One region of the Paenibacillus sp. PastF-3 genome, then DNA from elsewhere that is predicted to be linked to it. Evidence: riboswitches for the same ligand, from Rfam matches in the RefSeq annotation. Region 1 holds a riboswitch; each other region holds the start of a gene.
What was found. Region 1 has a riboswitch for cyclic di-GMP ahead of M2444_RS22405 (NPCBM/NEW2 domain-containing protein). Riboswitches for the same ligand answer to the same signal wherever they lie in the genome.
Positions count from the first base shown of each region.

Region 1 (10,666 bases):
ACATCCAAGCCCGATTCATCAACAAGCTTTAGATCAATGAGAACAATATCCGGCTTTGTCGCTTCAATCACATCAAATGCTTCTTGACCATTCGTAGCTTCACCAGCGAATTGCACACCTGGCTGCATTGAAATGACAGATGCCAGCCCTCTTCTAACTAACGGATGATCATCCACAATAACGATTTTCATAGAAACCACTCCCTCAAACAATCATGCATTCTTTAATTTTTCAGAGCAAAGCGTCTTAGGATACCTTCCAATTAACCTCTGACCGCTTGGCTCCCTCCATTTTGAGTAAGATTTCTGATTTAAACCCAGCAGCTCTTGCAAATAAACGATAAGGCAAGGTGCTAATTATCGTATTGTAGCTTGTCACATTTGTATTATAGATCCGTCTACTGGCTGATAATTTTTCCTCTAAAATATTTATACTTCGTTGCAATTTAATATACTCATCACCAGCCTTTAGCTCGGGATAATTGTCCACCTGAACATTTATGGTATGAAGATACTTCTCCATTTCCACGTATCTAGTTAGTTTCTCAACAGGTAGCTGATGATCCTTTAAGCCCGCACGCATTCTATTCACTAACGCCAATGTCTCACGATCATTTACGGCATAAAAGATAACCATTTCCGATACTTCCATCAGCGCCTCAAATCGTTGCTGTAAATAGGCTTCAATGGTAGCAAAGGACTCTTTCGCACGATTACGCATCATGATCAATTGGTTGCAAGCAACGATTAAATAGGCTCCAGCTATAATAACGATGATCAACCCGATTCCTAACATTTGCATCACCTCTAGATATTTATATTTTTGATACCGTTTAATAGCAGAAATAGAAATTTAATTTAATTTCATACACTTCTGATTAAGTATAGTGAAAAGAATAGTCTGCTTATAGTGAGCGTTGTCATTTCTTTTGTCATATGACAAATTGGATTTTTTTGCAAAACAAACTTTAAAAAGGTCTTCCTGATAGGCTACTGTTTTGGAGTCAACCCACATAATCTAAGTAAATAATCTAATCAAGGATGTGTTTGCCATGAGTGGCACTACAGGATCATCACGCCGTTTAGAGAGGCCCAATTTTCTTGTTATTCTCGTAGATGAGGAGCGATATGCCCCCATATATGAACATCCCGAAATCAGAGAATGGCGACGTCAGAATCTAGTCACACAGCAATTATTAAAATCCCATAGCCTTGAGTTCCACAGACACTACATCGGAACTACGGCCTGCTGTCCCAGCCGGGCAACCCTGTTTACAGGTCACTATCCTTCGCTCCATGGTGTCAGTCAAACAGTAGGAATTGCCAAAGAATCCTTTGATTCCAATATGTTTTGGCTGGATAGTAACACTGTACCTACAATGGGTGACTACTTCCGGGAAGCCGGTTACCAAACCCACTATAAAGGGAAGTGGCATATCTCCAATGAGGATATTATCATTCCCGGTACCCATGACAGCTTGCCCAGCTATAATTCGGTGACTGGCGTCCCTGACAGGCAGCTTGAAGAAATTTATTTACGAGCGAACCGTTTAGATAACTTTGGGTTCTCTGGTTGGGTGGGACCTGATCCGATTGGAAAAAATCCGCGAAACTCTGCTTCCTCAGCCGCGATCGGATTAAGTGGACGCGACGAGGTATATGGTGCAGAAACTGTAGAAATCATTCAAGCACTGGATCGCCAAAAAAACCAGAACAACAACGCTCCACCCTGGCTTCTCGTCTCTTCCCTTGTAAATCCACATGATATTGTTCTATACGGAGCCCTCACTGCACATTTGCCTAATTTTAGGTTTGAGGTCGAGCCTATGCCTGAGGTTGCTCCCTCTCCGACGCAAAATGAATCATTAGCTACCAAGCCGCGCTGCCAAGCCAGCTACCGGGACCTCTATCCAAAAGCCTTGCAGCCTATTATTGACCAGCCTTTTTATCGCCAACTGTATTATCAACTTCAAAAAAACGCGGACCTTCAAATGCGAAAGATCTTCGAGACTCTAACTCGCTCTTCTTTCTATGACAATACCATCGTCATCTTTACTTCCGATCACGGAGATTTATTAGGAGCTCATGGCGATCTCCATCAAAAATGGTACTCTGCCTACGAAGAATTTCTACATGTCCCTTTTCTCATCCATAATAGACGCTTATTTCCCAAATCTCAGGATGCCCATGCCCTAACAAGCCATGTAGATCTGATTCCTACTATGCTGGGGCTCGCCAATCTGGACATCACAAACCTTCAGAGCCGTATGCAAAATAGATTCAGTGATGCCCGCCCTTTTGTGGGCCGTAATCTTGCACCTCAGATACTGGGGCACGATTCCTCTGGGATTGCTGATGCCCCCGTCTATTTCATGACCGACGATGATGTGACTCGCGGCCAGCATCAGACAAATCCCTTGGGAGAACCCTATTCCTCCGTCGTTCAGCCGAACCATATTGAAACGATTCTAACGTATCTCCAAAGAAAGGGTCGGACAGAGCTATGGAAATTTTCCCGCTATTTCGATAATCCTAAGTTTTGGAGTGAGCCCGGGGTACAGGATGTCACGCTCCAGCCTGTGGAGGGAAAACCCGGTGAATGGACTACAAAAGTTAAAACAGTACCCGTACCTGAGGAGTTTGAGCTCTACAACTTAACTGAAGATCCTTTAGAAGCTCGCAACCTTGCTCACACCACCCTAGCAACAGTGCAGAGCAGAAGTATTCAGCAATGGATGAACCATCTACTAGCAGAGCAGCGGAGCCAAAAGCGCTTAACGCCTACCCAGACGGCCACCAAATAAAAGTGAGGCTTATTAGATAAGCTCAATAAAAAACAGGCGAGTCATGGTTGAATACACCATAATTCGCCTGTTTTCCTGTGCCTATGAATTTAAGGATTATTAATAAAAGAAATCAATTGCACGAGATTACCTGCAACTTGATAAGTTACCCCTAGCATGTAAGTTCCCTTCTCTTCGTTCGATAGGTCTAGGGTGAACACCTCTGGATTAGCTGCCCATTCATTCATATCAAACATAATTTCTTTAAATGTCCCAGTGTTTCTAACCCCTGCTGAACTAGGAATTACTTTACTGCCATCGAGCCCTTTCACCAGATTGGTCAATTCAACTACAGGACCCTCTAATTGTGCTATCTCAATCACTTGTGGGTCGGCCAATAAGCTAGTCAGCTTAGTCAATCCTTGTAGTGGAGAGAAATCCGTAATTTCATTTCCAGCAATATTAAGTGTTTCTAAGTTCTTAGCATACTGAAGACCTTCCAAAGATTTAGCTCTTCCAGTTTCGCTCGTTAACGTCGTAAGTTTATACATGTCCCCTAGCGTTAGCTGTCCAGATACGCCTAGTGCGGCCTTGATTGAGGCACTTAAATATGGGTCTGCAATCGTGATTTCTTGCGTAAGGTCTATTTCGGTCAGACCCTCTGCTGCCTGTTGTAACGCCGCTACGGCTGCATCTACCTCACTTTGTGTGACCGAAGGATTAGCCAAAGCTGCTTCTGCACCCGAGAGACTGGCCGTAAACACCGCAATACTCTCGGCTGTGAAACCTTCAAGAGAAATTGCTTTCGCCACAGCAATCGCTTGTTCCAGATCTCCAGTGAATAGGTGATCTCCATTCGCGAAATGTAGTTTGGTCCCCCCCCATGTAGCATGGTCAGATCCGTTGCCATTTCCACCGTCTGTAACGACTAACTTCAGCTCTTGGGCTCCATTAACATCTAACTCGATAAATTTCTGTGGATCTCTGGAGTTCATAAGTCCACTATCAAACTTCTTCTCTCCATCGACGAACACTTCGAAGCTCACCGAACCAACCGTACCGTACATTTGCCGATCTACACCCACATAGGAAGTGAAGTAGTCCGCGTTCTTATCGCTTAGATCGTATACAATCGTCGAGTTGGAGTGCGCTCCAATCCCTCTCTCGTAAGACACCACTTGATTGCCCTTATCTGTTAATCTCAGCGTATTGGCACTAACAGATTTGTCCTTCAAAGGTGCGGTATAGCTGTTCTGAGTAGAGTTCCAGTCGTAATCCGTCAGATACGTAAAATCTGTCATGTCTACTACGGCTATAGTTCTAGTCTTCGTGGTCGTATTTCCATCACTATCGGTTACCATATAAGTGATCCGATACTTTCCAGCTTTGTTGAATTTAACCTGATCTTCACCCGTAACCTTTACTTGAGCCGTTAAGTCACCATCTTCTGAATCCGTTGCCGAATAGCTTTCGTTTATGGCTATGGCTTGCCCCACTTTGGTGGATACAGGTTTAGGGATCGTAAGCTCCGGTGTACTGTTCAGAATCATAAACTTCGCATCCGCAAAATCACCGTGATCTGATGCATTTCCGTTACCTGCATTATCTAATACCAATTTCAATTCACTTACACCCTTCACAGGGATTCGAGCTATTTTAGCTTCCGTGCCAAATTTCATCAGTCCGCTATTATATACTTCTGCCCCATCGGCAAAGATTTTGAAGATCACACTAGAATTATTTTGCTCTGGGATATTTCGGTCAACCCCTACATATGTTTCAAAATATTCGAAATTAGCACCCGCCAGATTATACACAATTTCAGAGTTAGCATGCGTTCCTAAGCCCTTCGTAAATTCTTTGGTTACGCCATTTACAAGTAGTTTAATCGGATTGTTAGAACTTGCCTTATCCTTACGAACCACATTATAATCCGTTCTTGCCGACTGCCAAGCTGTATCACTCAAGTATTTACTAGCGCTGTACACAACGATCTTTCGGGTCTGCACAGCTGTATTCCCATCCCGGTCTGTAACTGACAGTTCGACGGTGTAAGTGCCTGTTTTACTTGAAGTGAAACCATTCGGGTTTACCTCAACGGCTCCAATCAAGTTACCATCTTCCTTATCAACGGCTGTGACATCAGTCAAAATATCAAATTCACTATTCAACTGAACGAAAGTTGTCTCTTCCGGCACTGTGATGGTCGGCTTACTTGAAGTATTCGTAAACTTCGCATCGGCCCATACCGTATGATCTGAAGCATTGCCATCTGTAGCATCTGTGGTAACCAGCTTCACTTCGCGCGCACCTGTCACAGGTATTTTCACAAATTCATGCTCTGTCCCTGCCCGGAAAACATCACTCGCGAATTTCTTCTCTCCATCTACATACACTTCAAAGGTTGCAGAGGATGGCTTTCCTTTCATCGCTTGATCGATCCCGATGTAGCTTTCAAAGAAGTCATAACCTATACCCTCAATATCATAAACAACTTCAGAGTTCGCATGTACACCGATTCCCTTGGCATAGGTTGCAGCTAGCCCTTGTCGAACAAGGCTGATGATTCCACCAGAAACGGCTTTATCTTTCTTTAATTCACCCCAACCAACAACGACTGACTTGGCATTAAGATCCGAAAGATAAGCATAGTCACTCGTTACCGTAACCAGTGTTTTTTTGGTTTCTGTAACCCCTTCGTTCTTCACTTCATATACCACTTCGTAGTCGCCTTTTTGCGTTACATCAACGGTATTTGCTTTCAGGGTGACATTAGCCGTAATATCGTTTCCTAGATAGTTAGTCGCTTTTACATAGTTCATCGGATCAAAAGCTTGATTAAGCTTTAACGTGATTTGATCTTCAACAGATAACGCTGGCTTGAAGGCTTTAACCTGTACCGGCTTCAGTGGGTTCAGCTTCTTATCATAACCAACGATCTTGTACGTATAATTGATGCTGTTATCTACATTCGTATCCACGAACTGGTCAGTCCCTGTAAACCCTACTAACTTATCGTCTCTATACACCTCATAACCTAAGAAATCTTTCTTAAGATCCGTATCCATACTGAAGCTTAGTGTGTTCGATTTAGCAGTAGTGTTAGGCGTGATATTAACCTTTATCGCAACATTCTTATCTGCTATTCCTGTTCCTTCATAATGAACCACTGAATTGTTTAAATACCAGAGCTTTTTCGGTGCTGGATATTTAGCTAACTTCTCTTTTGTTTCAGGATTCACAGTGAAGCCATGTCTGGCAAAATAGCTACTTAAGTCTAACCCCAGCACTTCAGAGGAGAACTCCACCAAATACTGCTGCTTGGAATTGTCGCCGTTCGGAAGGGAGACCTTCCGCTCGCGGTACAGCTTGGTCAGTTCTGTCCAGTAACCCGGATGCGCCAATTCTAACTGCCAATAGGCACCAAGCTGTGCAAATAAGCCCTGCTGATTCATAACCACTTTATTTTCTTCGATTACATATTTATATATATCACTTTCAAAAGGAATACGAGTATCCATCGAGTCCGCATAGACTGACATCAGCATAGACACCATATTATTGGTTACTTCACCATATTCTCGTTCGCCCATCGCCAAGCGATGCCCTATTTCATGATTCAATCCCCAGCCTGGATAGACTTTGTTAAAATCACCTAACATTGTCCCCACGGTTCCAAGTTGTATCCCTGTATGGTCCCCCGCTGCATACATCGCACCATAAGGCTGCATCAATCGGATATTCTCACGAATTAGCTTGGCATCATGAATCACACTACTGCCATCCAAGCCATAGAAGTCAAAGATCGTCTTCATCCAAGTATCATAGCCGGTTACGGTACCCAGCGGATCATTTTCTTGCGTAATAAACATGTTATAAGCTTCTGTCGCAGTGCCTGTGAAAATAACATGATCGCTGACCATTTCCACCACATCAATGAGCTCGCGATCTTGAACATTCGGATGCGCTGCCTTATCTTCATCTATTTTTTGTTTATAGGTGGTTAAGAAGGCTTTGAATTGTTCAGGATCTGTAATCTTGGTCATCATAGGGATCTTGGTAAGCCCCTCGAACCGGATCATAGGTGCTTTACCTTGTTCCTCCGCTGTATATGGATTGACGATATACACTGTACCGCCCTTAGTCACTTCATGTGCATAATAACTATTCGTCGCAAATTCAGGAACGGTTATTGTGTTTTTACCTGGACGCAATTTCACACTGCTAGCCCAAACGTTCCAAGCCGCCTCTTGTTGAGAAAAGACTAAAGAAGGCAATTTATCGCTCGAAGCTGCGTCCACATAAACGTTGATCGTATCTCCAGGCATTGCAACGAGACCTGTAGGCTGGTTGTTCGTACCGAAACCAATTCTCAGGTTTTCTTGCGCATGCTTTTTCATATCTCCACGTTGTTCCGCCTCAATGATGGTGCCTTCGGTTTGAATTTCACCATTCACTAGCTTCTTAGCTAAATCCAAAGAATCCTTCAGGATTGGATAGAGCGGATGTACTTTTGCCGCTTCTTCTAATTCGTTGATTGCTTCGACGCTATTATAAGCAGGAACAACCGCACTCATCGTGCCATCTGTGAAAATACCATTTACAGCTTCACTTACTTTATCCTCTGTATAAAATCTAAATTCGGCTGCAAAGGGTCTGTTGATATTGGCTTTTGTGAACTTGAATTTCAATCTTTTAAACTTCGTAGGTTCAAATTTAAACTCCAGAAAGTCATTCGTACTATTCGCGGTTCCGCTAGATACGAGCTGGAAGGTCTCTCCCTTACTTGTTTCTGATGCATAAATTTGAAAAGCCTCTGGGAAGCCTTTGCGGTTATCTCTAGCCAGGAAAGCCACTCTATCTAATACTTTCGCTTGTGCTAACTCAAACACAACTTCATTCGTGAAGCTGTCGTCATTGTTTTTATTGGTTTCCCAGTGTGTATTCGGTTGGTCATCGAGCATGTATTCCGGTTTCGTACCTGGGTAGCTTCCGCCGTTCACCGTTACTTTTGATACGTTTGAGTTGGGCATTCTATAAGCTTCGCTATAGGCATTTTCATATGCTGTACCATAGCCTTTTAGCTTCGAAACCTTAGCCGCTGTTGCCTCTATTTGATGATTCTCCAGAAGTACTTTTGCATTCTCTATATCTGCTTGAAACTGCGCGTACAGTGGATGTGTCTGCACTTCTTGTTCTAAAGCCGTTAATTTCTCCATCGTATTAAATGCTGCGCTAACTTGACTCAAGCTGTCATCTGTGAATAAATTTTTCATTTTAGCGGATACGGCATCTTCTTTGTAAAAAGAAAACTCAGCCGCACTCGCCCAATCTTGGTTAGCTTTTTTGAAGACAAATTTAAGTCTCTTAAAGGTTGCCCTGTCAAACTGCACCTCTACTACGTCACCTGCTGAGCCTTTATATTCTCCAGAGGATACTAGCGTATAATCGCCTGCATCCGTTGTTGAGCCATAAATATCAAATTCCTGGGCAAACCCCTTACCCTTTGCGCTGGATTGTCTTGCAGCATATACGATTCTATTTAATTCAGTGGACTCATTGAATACAAAGACAACCTCATTCGTAAACGTTGAACTATTCGGTTTGCCCGTTTCCCAATGCGTACTCATATCGCCATCAATAGCCTTTGCTATAGGTGAACCTGAGTAGTTACCACCGTTATTGGTAATGGATTTAATATTCGCAGGATTCATTCTAAAAACATCATTATAAGCGCCTAGGATAGCCTTGCCGTACAGATCAAACGGAATAACTGACGCATTGCTTATTAGGTCAGCCTTGCTTTGTACTACAGTGTTCACTACAGTTACCTTGCTTACATCACTTGCTAAAGCATAACCTGCCTCACTCGAAAAGCTAGCTAACATGGCTGCCGATGTAGCGATTGCAATCATTTTTTTCATCTTTTCTACCCCCCAGATGTAATATGAATCTCTTCAATGCCTAAAAATGAGCACAAAAAAAACTACCCCGAAAGAGTAGCTTGATTGCAGCTAAAGTTGCATAAAAATTAAGACTTAATTTTTATTAAACCTTAAAAACAAAAAGCGTTATACACTCTTTGGCAGCTGGCTGACAATAGTCGTGATAACCTTAGTCCCTATAGCTTTGCGTCCCTACATTTCCATAGGTTTGCCTATGAAGTTTCGATTACATTACAAAGGTTAACATAACTATGCATCTTATTGCATGATTATTTGGTATGAAATTGATATTTGATCGACATAGGTAATTGCAATCAATTTCCTCTAACTGATCGATATTATTTATCAACTGTCCCAGACGAAGAGTGATACTTTAGGACTGGAGGAGCGTTCAACCTCCAAATAGTCGCCGAAACCAATTCCACACATCACCTGTGATCGGAATTAACCCAAAGCCATGCTCGCCAACCGCGATTAGACCATATGCCCATTGTCCAATAGCTACGGCTCCCCCAGCAATCCGTCCTATGGCTACCGCTCCAAATGCCGTATCCCCTATGGCGACAGCACCCAACGCTTTTTCGGCTATCGCGATCGCTCCTACAGCCACTCCTGCAATAGCAATCGCCCCAGCTGCGAAGCCAAGCCAGCTAAGTGCTATCGCTCCAAGTGCTAACCACATTCCTAGTGATATTGCACCCACGGATAGAACCCCTACGCTTATCGCACCTATGGAAATCAAGCCTACAGCTATATCTCCAATAGCAATTAATCCAACAGCTGTCTTCACACGAGGTCTGCTGCCATAACCCTGACCAGAGTAGCGACCTAAATTGCTGCGAATACTTACCACTGGAAATGAGGGAGAAGGCCACTGATAATCAATCTCTCGCCCTTCCCAGCCCCTGGAATCTGCCCAACGTGTGATGTATTTATGCCATTCCATATTCATCCGACCCCCTTCTCAATTACCTAAATTGTACAGCCCCGGGGCTCACCTGTAATCAGACTCTGACCTGAATTCATCTCATCCTCTAGACGGAGATCTACTCATTAGGATCACTGTTTGGGAATAGGGTCAGGTTTTCCAAATAAATATCCCTGAAACAACTGATAACCACTCTGCTTAAGCCATTCAAAGTCCTCTCTAAATTCCACTCCTTCTGCTAAGGGAACGGATTGGATTTCTAATGCCTTTTCTAAAAACTGTTCTGCTACTTTCTGTTTGCTCGGATCACTAGACACACCCTGAACATATTTCATATCCAGCTTCATGTAATGGGGTTTAAGTGCCAATAACATCTCGATTGTGCTGAAGCCTTCGCCAACATCATCTAGAGCGTATTCAAATCCCCGATCCTTGTAATATGTCAAAATAGCTTTCAAATGAGCAAGGTCATCCACTTTCTCCGTCTCAACAACTTCAAAGACAAAAAGAGAGGGATCTACGCCTAATTGATTGGCCAATTCAACTGTTGATCTTAGGCAGAACTCTGGAGCGTAGATCGACGTTGGGATAAAGTTAATAAACGTTTTTTTATTTAAGGGTGCAGCACATTTTACAGCAGTCATTCTACATAACCGGTCTAAAGCATATAAACGGCCACGATTGCGTGCCGCCGTAAAGATCTCATTAGGATAGATAAGGGCTCCATCTTCTTTTTTAAATCTGGATAAGACCTCATATGCAAAAATCTCTTCCTTTGCATTCACGATTGGCTGGAAGTGACAAATCACTAACCCCTTAGTGATAACCTCATCAATCCACTCCATATCAAGTACAGTGGGCATCTCGGATAGAGGTCTCCATGTTTGGTCATCTATACGGAATTCAATCTGCTTCGACGCCATATGATCATTACAGAAATCCAGAAAATCCCGCGCCCCAGCCTCTTTAATCGTAATCACATTTTCTTCTACCTTATGTATCGTATTGCTT
Region 1 covers NZ_JARXWM010000012.1:160,903-171,568, reverse strand. The annotation lists gene M2444_RS22420 (response regulator) at 1-191, opposite strand, end outside; gene M2444_RS22415 (LemA family protein) at 247-795, opposite strand; gene M2444_RS22410 (sulfatase family protein) at 1,052-2,803, shown strand; gene M2444_RS22405 (NPCBM/NEW2 domain-containing protein) at 2,893-8,706, opposite strand; cyclic di-GMP riboswitch class I at 8,864-8,950, opposite strand; gene M2444_RS22400 (hypothetical protein) at 9,119-9,673, opposite strand; gene M2444_RS22395 (EAL domain-containing protein) at 9,787-10,666, opposite strand, start outside.

Region 2 (10,666 bases), on a different contig from region 1:
ATTCAGAATTATTATCACCGGGATGCCGATGTCATATTTCCACCGATTAATACTGCCCGGTTTACAAGCTCTTCTACCATTGGTGACTATTATTTAATAGTATCTCGGCTTGTTTCCTACAAGCGGATTGATCTGGCAGTGGAGGCTTTTAACCGCAACGGTCTTAAGCTTTATATCGTGGGAGATGGACCGGATCGCAAGCGTCTCGAAGGCATGGCTAAGGATAATGTATCGTTTCTGGGCCGGCTAGAAGATGAGCAAGTGACTGGAATGATGGCACAGTGTCGGGCATTTATTTTTCCAGGAGAAGAGGACTTTGGAATTACACCGCTGGAAGCGAACGCGGCCGGAAGACCAGTAATCGCTTATCAAGCAGGCGGGGCACTAGATACTATTATTCCTTATGTAAATGGTGTGTTCTTTCAGCATCAAGAAGTGGAGGATCTGCTTAAGGCTATTTATGAGGTAGAGTCCTACGCTTGGGATATTGATCAAATTATGGAGCATGCACGTAAATTCGATGAGCAGGCGTTCATGGTTAAGTTCAAGCAGTATGTTGAGCAGGCCTACGTCAATTTTCTAAAAGGAGGATGATTGTATGAAGCTGACAGTAATCGGGACTGGGTATGTGGGTCTTGTATCTGGCGTATGCTTTGCACTGAGCGGACATCATGTCATCTGTGTGGATAAGGACGAGGAAAAGATTAAGAAGCTGAAACAGATGGAATCGCCCATTTATGAGCCGGGAATTGAGGAAATGATTGAACTGAATCTTCGAGAGGAACGGTTATCTTTTTCTGCGGATCTTCAGGACTCGGTGCGGCGTTCAGATATCATCATTCTTGCTGTAGGTACGCCATCGCTGCCTAATGGTGAAGCAGACTTAACCTACATTGAGGGTGCAGCTGCTGAAATCGCTAAAGCGATGGAGGGGAACAAAATTATAATGACTAAATCTACAGTACCCGTAGGGACAAATGAAAAAATCTCCCAAATGCTCTCTAAGTATACCCATCATTCTTTTGATATCGTGTCAGCACCTGAGTTTTTACGTGAAGGGTCAGCGATTCGCGATACCCTCCATCCCGATAGAATTGTTATTGGCCTTGATAATCCAGAGCTGGAACAAACCATGCGCGAGCTTCATAAGGGTTTCACAGAAAATGTATTTGTAACAGATATACGCAGTGCTGAAATGATCAAATATGCTTCGAATGCATTTTTGGCCACAAAAATCTCCTTTATTAATGAGATCGCCAATATTTGTGAAAAAGTGGGAGCTGATGTAACCGAGGTAGCTGAAGGAATGGGTATGGACCAAAGAATCGGGTCATCCTTCCTGCAGGCTGGTATCGGTTATGGAGGCTCCTGTTTCCCGAAAGACACTAATGCGCTCATTCAAATCGCGGGCAACGTCGATTACGAATTCAAATTATTGAAATCTGTAGTCGAAGTGAACAAGGGACAACGGTTTATGATCATCTCCAAGCTGCATGAATCACTTGGCAGCCTGCACGGTTCGACGATTGGGATATGGGGGCTTGCCTTTAAGCCTAATACTGATGATGTCCGCGAAGCTCCAGCCAGAGAGATTGTTGAGGCACTGGTGGCTGAAGGGGCAACAGTCAAACTATATGATCCAATCGCAGCTCCTAATTTCAGGCAGCAATATGATCATCCACAGCTTCGCTGGTGCCATCTGCCAGAGGAAGCGGCCGAGGGCAGCGATGCCGTATGTCTTTTGACCGATTGGAGCCTGCTCAAGGACATTGATCTGCATCAGCTGGCGAAAAGCATGCGTAATGGGGTGCTGATCGATGGGCGGAATGTGTATTCCAAGGAGCAAATCGAGGGTACCGGCCTCGTTTATCATTCTGTCGGCCGCCCGCAGATGGGTGGATTGAGCGGTTATTCTGCTAGTGTGGCTGGAGCGGTTTAATCTAAGTTATATAGATTGAACTTGTGATTTTTCTATTTAGGGATGAGGCGTGACTCCATAGGATGTTTGGACTTCCGGCCGCTGTTGTCTGCAGATTTCCTGATTTTAACCGCTAATAGCGGTAGAAATCCGCAGACAAAGGCGGACGCTATCGCTCCTCCAGTTCCAAAATTCTCCTTCGCCACTTCGTTCCCTTATCTTAAGTTTCTAAGCAATTTATAAAGTTAGGTACTCTGATTGTTTATCGCAGTAGCAGATAACCTTGTTGTTGTAGTAGTACTTGCGTTGGCTGCTGCCTCCATAGGAGCAGAAGCAAATCTTTAGAAAAACGTGCTGCCTTCCGGCTGGTACAGCCCGGTGCAGTACGGTTCAAGCATTTAGAGGAAGTTGGTTAGGTAAAGAACGGAAAGGGAATTTGGAACTGTAGAAACGGAGTGTTCGCCCGAAAGATTTCCGTAGGAAAGCTAGCTTCGAAAGCATATGCTATCCTCGGATTTCTACCGCTGGCGGCGGTTCAAATCAGGAAATCTGAGGATAACAGCGATCGGAAGTCCAAAATCCCTTGGAGTGGTTCATACCTAATAAATTTTTTTAATGCATCCGCTCGAAATAAGGCTAAGCGGAAGCTGACGTTTTGATAACAATTCAATTATGCTCGATTTCCATAATTCAAGGAGGGTTCATCTATGAAAATGGTACTTCTATCAGGCGGCTCAGGTAAACGGCTATGGCCGTTGTCCAACGACTCACGTTCAAAGCAATTTCTAAAGGTACTTGAAAGCCCTCAAGGTGAACCGGAATCCATGGTACAACGTGTCTGGAGACAGCTGGAGGAAGCAGGGATGGCAGAATCATCTTATCTGGCCACCGGCCGCGGTCAAGTAGAAATGATACAAAGCCAACTGGGAAGTCATGTGCCGATTATCGTTGAACCGGAGCGTAGGGATACTTTTCCGGCCATCGCCTTAACAGCTACCTATCTTTATTCGGTTGCAGGTGTTTCTCCAGCGGAGACGATAGCCATTTTGCCTGTTGATCCTTATGTAGAAGCATCCTTTTTCGATACCATAGCTATGCTTGAGGGGACCATGCTGGAAAGCGGAGCAAATCTGGCACTAATGGGTGTTGTTCCTGAACATGCCTCAGAGAAATACGGATATATCATTCCTACCACTGAAGAGGCGGGGGGGAATGGTTTTATGAAGGTGAGTCACTTTCAAGAGAAACCAGACCGCATACAAGCAGAACAGCTCATCGAACAAAATGCATTGTGGAATTGCGGAGTGTTTGCCTTCCGTTTAGGCTACTTGTTAGATATTTTGCAGCGTAAAGGGTTGCCTTTAGGATATGAAGAATTGCAGAAGCAGTATAAGCTATTGTCTTCCATCAGCTTTGATTATGAAGTGGTGGAGAAAGAAGAACATATTGTGGTGCAACCTTATGATGGATTCTGGAAGGATCTTGGAACTTGGAATACGCTGACAGAGGAAATGAGCAGCAAGCATGTAGGAAAAGGTTTTGTGACGGCGGATTCTGAGGGGACTTGCTTGATTAATGAGCTGGATATTCCGATTACGGTAATTGGTGCGAAGGATCTGATCATCGCGGCTAGCCCGGATGGTATTCTGGTTACCCATAAAGCTGAGAGCCCACGGATTAAAGAAGTGCTGAAGACCTTTGAACAGAGACCGATGTATGAGGAACGCCGCTGGGGTCATTACAAAGTTATTGATTATGTGAAATACGACGAGGGTAATGAAGTGCTGACCAAACGGATTTTTATATCCGAGGGGAATAATATCAGCTATCAATTACATCGCAAGCGTAGTGAAATTTGGACAATCGTCAGCGGCGAAGCAAGTATTGTGCTGAATGAGAAGAAACATAATGTGAAGGCTGGGGACGTGGTACGTATCCCGGAAGGAACGAAGCACGCGATCCTTGCTTTGACGGATGTTGAGTTTATAGAGGTACAGACGGGTTCTGAGTTAGTAGAAGAAGATAATATTCGTATTACTTTAGACTGGAATGATATAGAACTACAACAATTCATTTCATAGGTCTAACCTATCTATTTAACCAATCTGAAATTTCTTTAAACAGGTAAATTGACTCAATTATCAAAAAAAGTCATAAAAACACTAAATATATCATTAATTGTCGTCGATACTTACGGTAAGAGAGATTATTTCTCTTAAATTGAAAAGGCAAACCTATCGAAAGGTAGGGACGCAAAGCTATAGGGCCTTCGAAAGAGTGGCAGCCTGGCTACCGAAAGGGAGATTATTTTGAAAGCTTACCGTACGTATCGATTATTTGGCGCATTTCTGTCACTCGTCCTGTTTCTGACTGCACTTCCGCTTACTGTTGGAATTTCGCCGTCTGTTGTCATAGCTGCTTCAAATTCTGGTACCCCAGTTACCCCAGGAGCCTCACCCGAAGCCGTAAAGCTGCTTAACTATCTTTACTCGATTTCAGGAAAAGGTATTATTGCTGGTCAACATGACTATTTAGAAAGTCCAGATGAAATTAACAATATGCTGAAGGGAACAAGCGGACAGTACGCAGCTCTTCACGGTTATGAACTGGGCGCGATCAGTGGCCAGTCCGAAGGAACGATGGCCTGGCAGCGTCAAAATGTGGTGAACAGCGCCATCAACTGGAATAAAGCGGGCGGGATCGTAGCTATGACTTTTCATGCTAACCTGCCAGGCACCGCTTATGACTGGGGTAATGTGAAAAAAACGCTTAGCCAAAGTGAGTTCGATAGTTACGTTACACCGGGTACCAAGCAATATAACAGTCTGATCGCTGAACTTGATAAGGTAGCAGTCTCCCTAAAGAGCTTACGTGATGCCAACGTTCCGGTACTTTGGAGACCCTATCATGAAATGAACGGAAACTGGTTCTGGTGGGGGAAGAAAAACAACTTTTCAAAACTTTGGAATGTTATGTATGACCGTTTTGTTAACGTTCATAAATTAAATAATTTGTTATGGGTATGGAGTCCGAATGCTCCGAATGTTTGGTCAGATCCTTATGCGTCAACTTATCCAGGAGCAGATAAAGTAGATATTCTGGCAGCAGATATATACGAAAATGATTACCAGCAAAAATACTATGATAGCTTGTTGAGTCTAGCCGCTGGCAAACCGATTGCGATCGGGGAGAATGGTGAAGTGCCTAATCTGGAGAAGCTACAGCAATCGCAAAGTAAATGGACGTATATGATGAGCTGGGGAAAAATGCTTTACGATAATAACAGTGCAGACACAATCAAAACTTTTATGAATAGCAACTATACCCTGACTAGAGATAAATTAAATACTAGTCTGGTACCGAAGCCTAGCGCTGCACCAGCGCCGGCACCTTCCGAAGAAGAGGGAGAGGCAGCAATTCCTCTTGCGAAGGGGCTTGCAGGAGAATATTATAACAACATCCAGCTGTCGGGAGCAGCAGCTCTTACTAGAACAGATGCGATGATCGATTTCAATTGGCGGCTAGGATCGCCGGATGCCGCCCTCGGGATTGATCGTTTCTCCATACGTTGGAGCGGTAAAATTAAGCCATTATATGAAGAGCAATATACATTTTACACTACCTCAGATGATGGCATCCGTGTCTGGGTGAATGGGGAATCTGTGATTGATAGCTGGACTAAGCAAAGTGGTACTGAGCGTAAGGGCACCATAACGCTGACGGCTGGCCAGCTATACGATATCAAGGTGGAGTATTACGAGAATGAAGGCGATGCGAGAGTCCGCTTGATGTGGGAAAGTGCTAGTCAAGCTAAAGAGACAGTTCCAGCAAGTGCACTTTTTCTTCCGGATGTCTCCTGATTGATGAAAATTAAAGGTCGATCCTTAGTAGCTCTGCGTTATTGCAGAGCTACTAAGCTATAGTCCTCATTAGGTCAGAAGACGATTGTCCGATAACAGGTATGTTCATTTATTACCTGTGGAGGCAGTACAGCTACCGAAAGGAGGATTTATTTGCGTAAATATTATAAGCAAAACAGATTGTTGTTTACTATATTACCGGTGTTTATTATTTTTTCCTTGCTGCCTTGGGGAGAGGTTAGGAGTCTTCCGAAGGCTATGAGTGTTTCTTCCTCTCTACCTCCGGCTATACCAAGCAATCCATCAGCTTCTGAAGAAGCCAAGCAACTGCTGAGTAATTTGGTGAATCTACGTGGCAAAGGAATCCTGTCCGGCCAGCATGATTATCTAGAAAGCCCAGATGAACTGGTTCATAAGCTGAAAAATACTTCGGGACAGAATGCCGTTTTACATGGTTATGAATTAGGGGCGATTAATAATCAATCCAAGGGGACGATCGCAGAACAGCGGCAAGCTGTTATTGACAGTGCAATTGAGTGGCATCAAGAGGGTGGCATTGTAGCCATGACATTCCATCAGAGTTTGCCGGGGACATCTCCAGAATGGTCCAATGTAAACAGAAGTCTCAGTCAAGAAAAGTTTAATGCTTATGTTACGCCTGGGACGGCTCAGTATAAGCGTCTTATTTCTGATCTAGACGAGATCGCTGGATATTTAGAACAGCTGCGTGATGCCGGAGTTCCAGTCTTATGGCGACCTTACCATGAAATGAACGGCGGTTGGTTTTGGTGGGGGAAAAAGGACAATTTTTCAGCGCTTTGGAATATTGTCTATGATCGTTTTGTAAACACACACAAGCTAAATAATCTACTGTGGGTGTGGAATCCAAATGCACCGAATGAATGGGCAGATCCATATGCTGCATATTATCCCGATGCGGATAAACTCGATGTTCTGGCTGCGGATATCTACAATAACGATTATAAGCAGTCCTACTATGAGGATCTGCTTGCACTTGCTGAAGGTAAACCTATCGGAATCGGGGAGAGCGGACAGCTGCCGAACCCGGAAATATTAACCGAGAAACAAAATAAATGGGTCTATATGATGACTTGGGGAAAATTACTGACAGAAAATAATACGCTACAGTCAATTAAAAGCTTTATGAATGAATCGTTTATAGTATCGAGAGAGGATTACGTTCTCGCATCAGGAGGCCCTTCGACAGCACCGGTAACCCCGGTAACGCCAACGGGTTTAACTGGAGAATACTATAACAATACTGATTTAGAGGGAGAAGCGGTACTTATCCGCGATGACCGTAAGATTGATTTTAATTGGCATGGCGGGTCACCTGCCCCGGAGATAAATGAAGATCGTTTTTCTGTACGCTGGAAAGGGAAGCTCAAGCCTAAATTCAGTGAAAAATATACGATTTCGGCATCCTCTGATGATGGAGTCCGTGTCTGGATTGACGGAAAGCTGATCATCGACAATTGGAACAATCAAAGTGCAACCCTTCATAAAGGAAGTATCCCGCTCACAGCTGGAACGCTTTATGATATCCAAATTGAATATTATGAGAATGAAGGAGATGCCAATCTTCGTTTACTGTGGGAGAGTTCAAGCCAGAAGCAGCAGGTAATTCCACAAGGAGCATTGTTCCTTCCTTAATCTAATGAAATGATAGGGTTAGACATTCCGGAAGAAAGAGAGGACCTATGGATGGGAATAACGAGGAGAATATCTAATGGAAAAAATAGAATATCTACAAACAAACCATTACTGTTGTTACTGAAATTCGCCGCATTAACCGTCTTGTTTCTGTTGTCTGTCTCAGTTTTCGGAACGAATAAGACGAATGATTATAAGGTAGGTGCCAATATACCGAGACTATCTACAGGAACTGATGCTGCAGCAGAAATACCGGATGGTACTGTGATCTGGAATCTGGGACAACATGATGGCTCAGCAGCTGAATTCGCTGCGAGTGGCACTTCCGGCAGTAAGAAGGTATTTAATGTTCCTTCTTCAGCACTCAAACTATCGGCTCTTCAGAGCTTGCCTGCAGGCTTGAATGGAAAGACCCAGCCGGAATTAACGATCACTTATCAGCTAAATAAGATCCCGGAGAATGGGGTCTTATTTAGCGTAGGTATTCTGAATGCTTATAAATCCGTGCCGCAAATGAGTGTGTTTTCCAATCATCAATTGTCGGGGATCATTCAAATTGCTGGCGTATCGGGCACAGAAAGTGAATATAGCTTTCAAAAGTCCTATGAATTATACATTCCCAAGGAGCAATTGAAGCTGGGAACGAACGAATTGAAGCTGCAAACGGTTCGCTGTTTATATTGCAGTGACAAAGAAGACGAATATTCCTGGTGGACTTGGGATAATCTCCGTTTAGAATCTCTTAACGCTCCAATTTCCGAGCCTATTCATGGCAGCTATACACTGACCGGAACAGTAGTGAATAATAAGCAATTTTATTTTGATGAAGGTGCGGTTACGCATTTGCCTTATGTTATCAAATGGCTAGGGATGGCTTATAGCGGTAATGTGATGCGTACTAGCTGTGCCAGTGATGTCGGGAGATCCTGCTCAGATATGATGGAATATTACAAGGTATTGCAGGATTACAACATGCAGGCGGTTGCGCTGTATTTGCATACTGGTGATATTAAGCTTAAGGCAGATGGCTCGTTGCCAGCTGATGCGGAGAAAAAGCTGACAGATTATTTTGAGCAATATAGCCCCTATTTTCAATATTATGAGGTAGATAATGAACCAGGATTATTCAATCGTTCTAAGGCAGTTAACTTGGCGATTGCGGATTGGCTAAATAAAAAGGGCAAGCAAATCGCGCCCCATTTACAAACAGTTGCTCCAGGCTGGGCGTATTGGCCGAGCTACAGTGAGGATTCCTGTGGTAATCAGAAGGGAACTGGGAAGGAATGTGGAGATCCGGATGGCTGGGAACGAGATCCAGAGCAGCGTATGGAGCTGGAGAAGGTCACGGATTTGACCAATGGACATTCCTACGGCGACTCTTATATTTTTAGCAATGGGGGAAGCTTTACTGAGAATTTGAAGACCTTCGATGGTGCAGACAATGGGCTCGGCAAAAAAATGCTGACCACTGAATTTGGTACCTCGGACAGTCATGTGGATGCCTATCAATACGGGGCAACGGAGCGGACAGCGGCTGTATTCGACCGGATCATGCGTGCGCATATTGGTTATGCGGATATGTTTGTGCAGCATGCTGCTTTTTTTAAAGATTTCAGTTTATTCAAATACGGGTTTAATTTAGAAGAGCATGATCCGGCAACCACAGAGATTTACTATACAAAAGAGAACGAGGATTCACGTGTCAGCATTATGAGAAGGCTCAGTCTTGCTTATGCTACGCATGGAGCTCCATTAACTTACCAAGTTGCAAACAAGGATGTGTTAGCCGACAAGCTGGTTTATGTTCGCGCCGTGGATACTTCTACATTAAAACCTCTTGCGGGTAGCGGAGCGACCTCAAATAAGATATTGGTTAATTTCGTTAATTTTGAGTCTACCCCACAGACCGTGAGTGTAAATGTGACTATGCCGAAAAACGGTGTGTATGAAGGGGAGCGTTTTGGAAACGGGGATACGTATGAAAAAGCAAGAAGTTATATAACAGGGAAAAAGGCTACTCCCACGTTAACCTTTACGGAGACACTTGCTCCAGGAGAGGCTGTGCAGTACATTTTGCAGCTCTCCTCTGAAGTAAAGCCGTCGGCACCTAAAGGATTCAAAGCCGCAGCAACAAAAGGTTTATCTGTAAAATTACATTGGTTGGAGGCACCAGGAGCAAGCTACGAGTTACTTAGAGCTGATGGTAGCGGTGGGGAAATGAAAGTGATCGCTACTGATGTGAAGCTAACAGAGTACACGGATCATAATTTACATGAAGGAACTTTATATACCTACGCGGTAAGGGTATCCGGCTCCAATTTACTGTCCGATAAAGTTCAGATCACAGCCACCGGACTGGTTCCTCTGGATCGTACTAAATGGAAGGTATCCTCAAATGTGAATACGGTGGCATCGGCTCCAAGTCTTGCCATCGATGGGGATCGGCGTACGCGCTGGGACACTGGAAAACATCAGGTTTCTGGAGAGTATTTTCAGATTGATCTGGGTGTAGCACATGAAATTGAAAGAATAGATTTGGACAGCACGCTATCTCCTTTTGATTATCCAAGAGAATATGTAGTTTATATTTCTGACGATGCTCAAAACTGGAACAAACTCACCTCTGGAAAAGGCACAAAAGAGCTTACGAAGATATCCTTTTCTAAGGTAAAGACACGGTATATCAAAATTGTACAGACCGGAGCCGGCGGAAATTATTGGTCTATTCAAGAGTTACAGGTGTACTCCAGAGAATAAGCAATCCTTTGAATTTATATAATCGTATATAGCGCACACTAAATAACTGTGAGATAGATCTACAATGGAATAGGGAATTCTTCCCTATAAATTTTGTGTTTTAGGGTTGAACAGGTGGAATATAGGCAATTTCTCCCTGTATTCCAGCGGATATCGCTGTCTTTTAGAAAATCCTCCGTATTATAGGGAGAAATTCCGCATAACTGGGCAATTGTGAGGAAATCATCCTAAATAGAGGGAGTTTTTCCCCATAAAACTCCCTCCCCAACGCCCCATCACAATTTCTTAGACTGAGTGCAGAAGGTGGGGGAGTTTGGGATATGAAATTTTACAAAAGGTACAACAATGATTGCCTCGTACACTCCAATGTTAAGTTAACAGAGGCTTATTCACCTGCGAGGGTGATTTTGCTTGTAGATCAGAATGTATATGTTCCACGGCATTAATTATCCTTCTC
Region 2 covers NZ_JARXWM010000009.1:143,376-154,041, forward strand. The annotation lists gene M2444_RS18995 (glycosyltransferase) at 1-594, shown strand, start outside; gene M2444_RS19000 (UDP-glucose dehydrogenase family protein) at 599-1,939, shown strand; gene M2444_RS19005 (sugar phosphate nucleotidyltransferase) at 2,626-3,999, shown strand; cyclic di-GMP riboswitch class I at 4,136-4,215, shown strand; gene M2444_RS19010 (glycosyl hydrolase) at 4,228-5,778, shown strand; gene M2444_RS19015 (glycosyl hydrolase) at 5,932-7,452, shown strand; gene M2444_RS19020 (discoidin domain-containing protein) at 7,504-10,209, shown strand.
Region 2: it holds a riboswitch for cyclic di-GMP, as region 1 does, so the genes downstream of both, M2444_RS19010 (glycosyl hydrolase) here and M2444_RS22405 (NPCBM/NEW2 domain-containing protein) in region 1, are expected to answer to the same signal.

Region 3 (10,666 bases), on a different contig from region 1:
CACCTCCGCACTAATTTCCAAATTGACTTTATCCGTCTCTAACTCAGCAAGCACATCACCTTGACCTACCGTGTCGCCTTCTTTAACCAGCCATTTGTAGATGGTTCCTTCGGATATAGATTCTCCCAGATCGGGTACTAAGATTTCTGACACAGGCCGTTACCTCCCCAAACATAATGGTTTACGCTATTGTGATACCATCCTCTTAAGAGGATGGTACAGCTGTTTGTACTTGTGAATTTGCTTTTAGGGCCTCTGAAACAATTCTACGCTGTTCAAAGCTATGAACATCTGCATAACCACTCGCAGGACTGGAACGTTCAGGACGTCCGATATATCTTACGCTAGTGTTGTTCGGTGCGATGGCGCGTAACCGAGGTTCGGTATAACTCCATCCGCCCATATTCTTCGGCTCTTCTTGCACCCAGACAATTTCCTGAAGGGATGTGAAGGAGCTTAAGTGAGCACTCAGTTCAACTTCTGGGAACGGGTAGAGTTGCTCCAAGCGTAGTACATGTAGCCATGACCAATCTTTGTCTGAAGCAGCCTCTAGCTCTGTTTGGATGTCGATAGCTACTTTACCGCTGCAGACTACTAGACGTTTGACCTCACCTGGTTTCTGGCCTAGCAGGGGCTCTGCTAACACAGGCTGGAATTGTCCGGAGGCGAGCTCAGTACCGGCAGATGTGCTGCGCGAATTACGAATGAGACTCTTCGGCGTCATAATCACCAGTGGTTTAGCGTCTTCCTGTCCACATAAAGCAGCTTGGCGCCGCAAGACATGGAAATATTGAGAAGCGGTGGTCAAGTTGGCAACGGTCCAGTTCTCTTCCGCGGATAACTGCAGGAAGCGTTCTAATCTACCACTGGAATGCTCGGGTCCCTGTCCCTCGTAACCATGCGGTAACATGACGACGAGGTTGCTGCGCTGCGTCCATTTCGCACGTCCGGCGGCAATGAACTGATCAAATATAACCTGACCTGCATTGGCGAAGTCGCCATATTGTGCTTCCCAGATGACGAAAGTTTCTGGTGCGAACACATTATATCCATACTCAAAACCTAGCACAGAAGCTTCAGATAGCGGACTGTTATATACACCAAAGGAAGCACGGGAATTACTTAGCTGATGAAGCGGAGAGAATAATTCTCCAGTTTTGCTGTCGTGCAGTACTAGATGGCGGTGTGCAAAGGTACCGCGCTGTGCATCCTGACCGCTAAGTCGAATTGGCGTTCCATCCTTCAGGATGGTAGCGAAGGCGAGAGACTCAGCGAGTGCCCAGTCGACCTTTTCACCCTCATTCAATGCATCCTTGCGACGCTGCAGAATACGTTCCAGTTTCGGATAGACTTGGAATCCATCAGGTACGGTCAGTAGCTCACGATTAATCTCTTGCAGACTGGAGATCGGTACGGCTGTTGTCCCTGCCGCTGAGCGCTCTGTTTGAAGAGGAACGAAGGCTTTTGGTTCTTTTTTCTTGTGATTGCCTTCCTTCATACTATCGTATGCACGTTGCAATACGCCTTCTGTTTCAATGTGCATCTTTTGTACATCTTCAGCTGTAAGGATTTTCTCACGCTGTAGCCTCTCCGCATACACCTTGTAAACGGTTGGATGATTACGCACCTTGCCGTACACGATAGGTTGTGTAGTCTCAGGATCATCCATTTCGTTATGTCCATGACGACGATAACCGATGAGATCAATAACGAAATCCTTTTTGAATTGATTGCGATATGCGCTAGCTAAACGAACAGCTGATATACAGGCATCGGGATCATCAGCGTTGACATGGATAATTGGAATTTCATATCCTTTTGCGATGTCACTCGCATAATGCGTTGAACGGGAGTCTTCACTTTCTGTCGTAAAGCCGATCCGGTTATTAACAATGATATGGATCGTCCCGCCATTCTGATAACCTTGAAGTTTGCCAATATTAAGTGTTTCTGCAACAATTCCTTCACCTGGAAAAGCAGCGTCGCCATGCATTAGCACCGCTATAGCTTTACTGGTATCAATCTTCGGCAATCCGGCTGTGCTCCGATCTTCTTGAGCAGCACGAGTGAAGCCTTCCACGACAGGATTGACGAATTCCAAGTGACTTGGGTTATTCGCTAGTGTTATTCTTGTGCGTACGGTTTCTCCTTCGCGAACAGCGCGGTCTGCACCGAGATGGTATTTCACATCACCCGTCCAGCCATAGTTAATGCCTGTAGAGCCTTCGGAAGGGAAAAGCTCCTTGTTTGGAGAATGATGAAACTCTGAAAATATAATATCATAAGGTTTGCCCAAAATATGTGCAAGAACGTTGAGGCGACCACGATGCGCCATGCCCATCAGAATATGCTCTGCACCGTCATGCGCAGCAGCGCGTACGATTTCATCGAGCATCGGTACGAGAGCGTCATTGCCTTCCAAGCTGAAACGCTTCTGACCCACAAAGGTTTTGTGGAGGAAGGTTTCGAATTGCTCGACTTGGATCAGGCGGTTTAGCAGCTCTTTACGTTCTGTATTATTTAAAGGCGCTGGTGAGCTTGTGGATTCTGCCTGTCTGTTCAACCATTTCAGTTCTTCTTCTTCATGCACATGCCCGAATTCATAGGCGATCGTCTTGGTGTAAGCCTGACGCATACGCTGAACTGCATCCCATCCGGTATGCACATCATTCGGGGCATTCTCCCAAATGAGCGTGGCAGGTAGTGCGATCAGATCCTCACGAGTCAGCTCATAGGTTTCGAGTTCGAGATATTTAGCCATGGGATTGTGATCACGCTCAAGCGGATCAATATCAGCGGCCATATGGCCATATATACGAATATTAGCGATTAGCTTGGAAGCTCTTACTGCCTTTCTAAGCCATTCGGTGTCACCCGAAATGCGAGGCTGTGGAGCCGGTTCGGTGTCCGGTGTTAGGGGTGGGGGACCCGAATTTGTAAAAAGCTCGCGATAATTATTCTCTACGGTGGATGGATCTTTCACAAACTGTTCATATCTTTCTTGAATGTAGCCTAAATTGGGTCCGTAATACTTACTCCAAATGGATTCGTTATAGGGCTCTTTGGCTGCCATGAATACATCCTCCTTAACGGATGAACTCCATACGTGACATTTTGTGTCAACGCTTACTGGAGCTGTGATGATTGCGGTTTCATTTCTCATCTTATTGTGCTACTTTCCACACGTGTAATCAATTCATTCTTTCGTCCAATACGTTCGCAAAATGGTATGGGTTAGCTTGTTCTAATGAAAAGAACGCTGTTTCTTCTCATTACCCATTCCTAAGGCCCACTAAAATGATTCTAATATCCTTATTTTTAACTAATAGGGAAGGAAGCATCATTATATTGGCTTAATTAATTTTATGAATAGGACGAGTATCGTGTTAATAGGACAAGATATCACAGAAAAGAGCTTCTATTTTTTGTTTTTTAATGGAAAAACTAATCAGAAATCGACACACTTTTCCACTTTAGTATAGTATAATGTTATTGCAGTTAGCGTTTTTCATCCTTTTTGAAGTAGATCCTTTCGTGTAAAGGGTCCAGTAAAAGGTAAACCTGCCGAAAGACAGGGGCACAAAGTCGCGGGTCTAAGGTAGAAATACTATGACAGCCGGATTGCCTGGGGACGTAAAATCTTAGGAGGAGATTTTTTGGACAAGTCCAACCAGGGAAGCAACAGAGAACAGCAGGTTATTGATGTAGACGTAGAGTGGGTACATTTATTATTAGCAGCTAAGAAGGCTGGCATAAAGGCAGATGAAATTCGTCGATTCTTTCAGGAGAAGACTGTGCAAGCCGTGCAGTAATACATTAGAGCGTTATATACCGAAAAAGGGCATGGCGATAAATCGCTGTGCCCTTTTTCTATAAGTTGTACACGATACATGGTTAGAATATAAAACGCCTTCGCCATCCATGTTAGGAGGGCGAAGGCGTTTATGTTTGATAGTATGAGTAGAAGAGGATCTTATTAGATCAGATGAAGGATTAGTCCTTCTGATCCAGGCGCCATTTCTGGTAGTCCAGAAACTCCTTGAATTCGCGTTTGCTTATGCCTGAGGCCATAGCTTCCTGCACCAATCGGAACCATTCCGAATCTAAAGGCGATTCCTCAGCATCATTAGGCTCTCCATAGAGCAAAGCATGGATGGATACCTGAAGCGCATCGGCGATCTTTTCGATAAACTGGATGGAAGGATTGGATTGGATGTTTCTCTCCACATTGCTAAGATACGATTTAGCAACATCCGCTCTGTCCGCAAGCTCAGATAGGGAGAATCCCTTTTCTAGGCGGAGATGCTGGATACGTTGGCCCATATTTTGTGCCACTATGCTGACGCCCCTCCGTATTTTTTGTTATTAGTATAGCAAATATCGATAAATTCGACAAAGTTTATTGTAAAGAGAAGAGCAGCATCTACTTATCCGCTTTCCGGAATAAGAATCTGCTGCTCTTCGAATGGAAGACTTATTAGATTAGTAGTCAGTTCCTTTGCCTTGTTTAGCAAAGAAATCCCAAGTTAGTGTTAATGAATCCTTTTGGAAATAGTTTTGATCTTGGCCATCATCAACAAATTCAAATTGGACTGCGAATGTATCATTAGTACCGGCTTTAATTCCAGCAGCTTCACTGAGTAAAAACTTTCTTTCTACGATATCAGGGGACAAAGCCTTCAAATCGGCTAGTGTTGTTTCATAAACTACTTTATCGGCTTGAAATATATTACTCTTATCAAGATTTGTTAAGAATTTAACTTTAATGGATTTACCTAAATCAACACCGTTGTTGTTACCGCCCACATCATTAACGGAGTAGCTTGTCTTAAGAAGAACAGATCCGATATCGAGGGAACCGTCATTTTTTAATTTGAAGGTTTTAAATACAGTATCACCTGGCTTCAGGTTTGCGATATTTACGATAACAGAAGGGTCGGAGTTCAAATCGAGTGTACCTGCAGCGAATGTAGAAGTGTTTTGTGCAGTGTCACTAAAGTAAGCGAAGGTTCCTCCACCAATCAATGATAAACCCAGTGCTGCAGATGCTACGCCAAGACCCAATGTTTTTTTGATACCCATAATTAAAATTCCTCCTCGGTTTTTGTGGTTTTTTTATAAAATTTATATATTGTAACTTCCGGTTCGTAAGCGGAAGCGGACAATCAACGGATTACTGTATTTCAGTTGGGGGTGGAGAGGTGGGCAGTATAGCAGCATTTTTCTTTTCGAGTGCAGCTACAGCCTTCCATGATGAGTACAGGGCATAGAGCAGGAGCATCAAGCCTGGTACGATCATGAGCACGACACTTCCAGCTTTGGAAACTGCGAAATTCATAGCGTAACCTACGTAAGGTACGGTAACCCCGGTATACTCAGCTACAACATTCGTTGAACTGGTAGGGTTCATATCAGGCGCATCATTGTTATCGCCTTTCGTACGATACATGGCTTCACCAGTAGCGTTGTTCATTGTTGCTTCCACAACACGGTGAGTAATGAGCAGGTTTTCTTCATTTCTAAAGGTGATAACATCGCCTTTTTTGAAGCGATTCATATCTCCTCCGGGTTTTAAAGCGACAATCGATCCGGTGTGAATCCCTGGTTCCATCGAACCTGAGAGTACGGATTTGATCTGGTATCCGAAGAAGGCAGGTTCACCGCCGGAGGCCTTTGATAAAACTACAGCTACCACCAGCAGGATAAAGATGACAAGCATGATGCTCGATAATGTATTGTTGATCATTTTTTTAATCCGCATATTATTCTCCACCTTTGTCTTGTTGAGGGGCCGCAGGAGCTGGTGTTGCTGCCGGTGGGGAAGAGGTTGTATCTTCCGCCTTTGGCGTCTCCTGAGGAACCTTTTGCTGTGGTACATCTTGTGGAATCGTTGGCTCTTCACCAACTCCCGGAACGACCGGGTTAGTGGCTGGGGCTTCAGGTTGTTCTTTATTTATGTTTTCTGGAGCTGCTTCACCTGTCGGTGGAGTCACTTCCGTTTTTGTTTTCTCTTCTGCTTTCGCTTTGTCCTCGGCTTCTTGCTTTTCCTTCTTCTCCAGGGCCAAACGCTCTTCTTCTTTCTTCGCTTGTTCCAGCGCCTCTAATCGGGCTTTCTCAAGGGCTTCCAATTGTTGTTCACGGGCTTGACTGATCAATTGGAGCTGACTCTGAAGATTGCTGATTCCTGAAGTAGCGGATTCTTTAAGGTCATTCATTTCAGTGTTGAGATTCTCATAAGTGGAGGTCAGTTCGCTAGAGATATTGCCGGCCGGCTGACTAAAAGGAATCAGGAAAGGCAACGGCTGCTGAAACGCCTCATTGCGTAACTCGGGTTGTCCATATACATCACTGGTCACTACCGAAGCAAATGGAAGGCCGATGTCGTGTATGGAGTTTAGGTACTGGATAACTCCCTTTAATGAAGCATTTAGAGATTCAGAGATTACCCCACTTTGATTTAGGCTGCTTTGCAGCTCTCTGAAGAATGGTTCATCCTTGATTTCTAGACAGTTTGAATCTAGAGAGGTCATATATCCTCCAATCTGGAATAGGACGGCTGCTGCTGCGTTCAGCTCACCATTGATTTCGTTCCAAATTTGGCTGTTTGTGGCCAGTTGCTCATTCACGCCATTGATTTGAGATTGAAGTGCGGAGATTTGTGTGGAAATCTCTTGCGCTGCGACATCAAGCTCATCCAGCGTCATGCCTTCTATTCCCGAAACGTCTGAGAGACTGCCTGAAGGGGTATAGCTTTGCAGAGATCCTTTTAAAGCAGTAGCTCTTTCGATATGATCTTTGAGTTCTGTTAGAAGCCCCTTGATCGAGTTTGGAAATACTTCGCAAAAGCTAATGGTGCTAGTGGTTTGCGCAGTAGCTCCAAAACCACCATAGGTACTACCCACTTGCTGCGAGGTAGTCAGAAACAAGACGGAGACAGCCATTCCTGATTGCAGAACACGTAATCCGATTTGCTTCTTTCGTTTAGGCCTTCTTTTTGCTGATCTGGGTCTCAGAGGAATACCTCCCCTCAATGTCTTGAGTTTCTTTGGTTCGTTATTATTGTTCTTTATTAAGAACAACTTCTGTAATGAATAATACATGGAATAATTTGAAAAGAAAACTGTCAATAAGTCTCATTTGTGCTCTATAAAGAACGATAATGTTAATTTATCTCTATTTATCTCGGTTTATCGCTTGATATCTATTTTTATTCGCAATAAAGAACGGTATAAGAGGCGACTGCATTAAAAATAGCCTAATCGCGCGTGAAGCACGATTAGGCTATTAAGAATTCTTGCGAGTTTTAATTGTGGGTTCAGTTAGGGAAGACGAGTACCACGTGAACTAACATATAGGTCATACCATTCTTTTCGAGTAAGCTCCAGCTTGTCCGCATCGGCGCAGGCAGCGATGCGCTGCGGATTCACAGTCCCAATCACAGGCTGAATAGCTGCCGGATGTGTCATTAGCCAGGATAGCACTATGGCTTCGGGTGTTGTTCCTTTTTTATCTGCAATTTGTTTAACCATGGCGGCTGTCTGGACGATATTCTCTGGCTGATCCTCTAATGAACGTCCGCTAAATATGCCTTGTGCGAGTGGGCCCCAAGCTTGAAGCTGAATGTTCTCCATTCGGCAATGTTCAAGGGTTCCTTCGGGAAAGGTAATATCCTTCCAAGGTTCACGGTTTACACTGATTCCAGCATCGACCCAGCTGAGCTTGGCTAGGCTCATGTGTAGCTGGTTTACGATAAAAGGTTCATCGCAATAGGCTTGCAGCATTTTGATCTGCGCTGCACTCATATTGGAGACGCCGAAATGACGAACCTTACCAGCTGTCTTCAATTGATGTAATGCGGAGGCCACTTCCTCCGGATCCATTAAAGGATCAGGTCGATGCAGCAGCAGAATATCAATATATTCCGTTCCTAGTCGTGATAATATTCCATCCACACTGCTTAGAATATGCTGGCTTGAGAAATCAAAGACATTAGAACTGTCTCCAGGCTCCATTAGCTTAATACCGCATTTTGATTGGATAATGATTTCTTCGCGGAGTCCTGGGCGTTCTTTAAAGATCTGACCGAATACCTTCTCGGCTTTACCACGGGTATAAATATCTGCGTGATCAAACATATTGATACCAATAGATCGTGCAGCGTCGACGGCTGCATGTCCTTGCTTAACATTCTCGGTGGTGATCGGTTCATGATCCCAGCCCCCACCAAATCCCATACAACCTAGAGCAATACGGCTGGCTGGTATACCGCGCTTGTTTAAAGGCAGCGTTCTCAACAATGTGATTCCTCCTAGGGAAATATGATTGCGTACACGTACATATTGTACACGCTTAGATTCTAGTATGGTATTTATTGTCTCTGGAAAAGTAAAAAAAGAGTAGAGGCCCTAAGGACTCTACTCTGTATTAAGTGGTGTTCCAATGTCATTCAACTTGCGTGCTACAACATCATCATAGAGACGTTGCAGCCATTTTAGTTCAATAAGGGTGTGTTCATAGGTGCCGTACATGAGATGAAGGGCGGAACGAGGAACAATAGGAATATGTTCTTCATATACCTGATAAGCCAGATTCACCTGATGTTCGGTTTCCCGAATACGTTCTTCGAGCAGCTTCTCCACCTTGTTTTGATCAACATGACGGGACATGGCTAGAGCCATATACATCGGATGATAGAAGGGCTCGTTCTTTTTAATTTGCTGTAGAATTAACTGCTCGAATAAATTTTTACCTTGCTCAGTAATACCGTAAATGGTTTTGTCTGGGCGATCACTGCTGCTTATCACTTCTAAAGCTTCTATATAACCATCTTGTGCAAGTTTATCGACAGCGTAGTAGAGAGACCCAAGCTGGAGCTTTGTAATCCGGTCCATGGAGCGCTCTTTCATGACTAGTGTAATTTCATAGGGATGCATATTTCGTTCAAGCAATAGTCCGAGAATAGCCAATTTCATCGACATATAATTACCTTTTACCCTCGGACGCCTGAGCAGTTTTACTCGGGATGGTGAGGCGGTCTTTTGGCATCAGCAGCACAAAGACTAAACCAAGGACGGCAGGAATCATGGCCCACATAAAGGTATGTGCGATTGAAGAGGACAGTGCACTAGATATTTTCTCTAAAATTTCAGGTGGAATCTTGGCTCTTGCTTCAGGTGTAAGGGCTGCCCGTGGATCGCCGAAGGCTGCTGACTGCCCACTTCCGCCAAAAGCTTCGCTAATGCTGCTAGTGAAGTTGTTACGCTGAATAATACCGAAGATCGTAATCCCCAGCGTCATCCCAAGCGAGCGCATAAAGGTACTTGTTGAAGTTGCCGAACCGCGTTGGCGCATATCGAAATTATGGATAGCTGCCATGCTTAGCACGGAGAAGGAGAAGCCCACGCCGAATCCAGTTAAGGCCATGAATACATTAAGCATGAGACGGGAGGTATCTGGTGATAAAGTGCTTAGACTGTAGACACCTGCTACAAAACAGACAGCGGATAGGATCATAATGTTGCGGAAGCTGGTTTTGGTTGTAAGTAGCCCACCGGTTTGACTGCCCACGACCGTACCGATCATCATCGGCATGAGGATCAGTCCAGAGTTCGTAGCGGAGCCGCCAAATACGCCCTGTACAAAGATAGGAATGTAGATGGTGGCTACGATAAAGGCAGAGCCATAGAACAAGGCTGTCACACTGCTTGTTGCAAACAACCGTTTACTGAACATCGCGAACGAGATAACAGGTTCAGCCGCCACTCTCTCAATGAGGATGAATGCCAGCAAGAGTACAGCGAAGCCGGCGAATAAGCCGAGAATGACACTGGAATCCCAAGCGTATTGATTGCCTCCCAGTTCTAGCGCAAACATTAGGCAGATAATGGCGCCGACGAGAGTGAAGGCTCCGCCCCAGTCGATGCGCTGTTTAGCGTGAGAGATCGATTCTTTGTACGAAGTTGCGATCAGAAACAGTGCAATAACTCCGAGCGGCAGGTTAATGTAGAATACCCATTGCCAGCCTACATAGTCGGTAATATATGCACCTAATAATGGTCCGAGTACACTGGAGATTCCGAAGACGGCACCGAATAGGCCAGTCAGCTTTCCTCTTTTTTCAGGCGGGTAAATGTCGAAAACGATAGTGAAGGCGATAGGCATTAGTGCACCGCCGCCGATCCCTTGAATAGCCCGGTAAATACTGAGTTGTGTAATACTGGTTGCAGTACCGCACAGTGCTGAGCCAATCAGGAATACAATCAGTCCGAACATGAAGAAACGTTTACGTCCATACATATCCGAGAGCTTGCCGAAGATTGGGGTCCCAGCCATTACCATGACCATATAGGCCGAAGTGACCCATACGATTTTGTCCAGACCGCCAAGGTCGGAAACAATGGTTCCCATAGCTGAAGCTACAATGGTATTGTCCATCGCGGACATCAGAATACCGAGCAGCAGGCCGATAACTACGAGTTTAAGATTACTTTCTTTAGTATGCATGCTTCGCAGGCTCCTTTTTCTAATAGTGATAAATCCGTTCAAAAAATGTTCATAGGTTAGAAGCAAAATTTATTATATTCAAATTTGAATAGGGTAGCAATAGTTTTTTTAAAATATAAGAAGTATAAGTTTCACACCATACTATATGTCTTATATTTCTGCT
Region 3 covers NZ_JARXWM010000005.1:266,448-277,113, forward strand. The annotation lists gene odhB (2-oxoglutarate dehydrogenase complex dihydrolipoyllysine-residue succinyltransferase) at 1-153, opposite strand, end outside; gene M2444_RS12880 (2-oxoglutarate dehydrogenase E1 component) at 206-3,073, opposite strand; cyclic di-GMP riboswitch class I at 3,545-3,629, shown strand; gene M2444_RS12885 (anti-repressor SinI family protein) at 3,657-3,812, shown strand; gene M2444_RS12890 (helix-turn-helix domain-containing protein) at 3,994-4,323, opposite strand; gene M2444_RS12895 (TasA family protein) at 4,483-5,082, opposite strand; gene sipW (signal peptidase I SipW) at 5,174-5,761, opposite strand; gene M2444_RS12905 (flagellar export protein FliJ) at 5,763-6,926, opposite strand; gene M2444_RS12910 (aldo/keto reductase) at 7,320-8,297, opposite strand; gene M2444_RS12915 (PadR family transcriptional regulator) at 8,415-8,978, opposite strand; gene M2444_RS12920 (MDR family MFS transporter) at 8,983-10,503, opposite strand.
Region 3: it holds a riboswitch for cyclic di-GMP, as region 1 does, so the genes downstream of both, M2444_RS12885 (anti-repressor SinI family protein) here and M2444_RS22405 (NPCBM/NEW2 domain-containing protein) in region 1, are expected to answer to the same signal.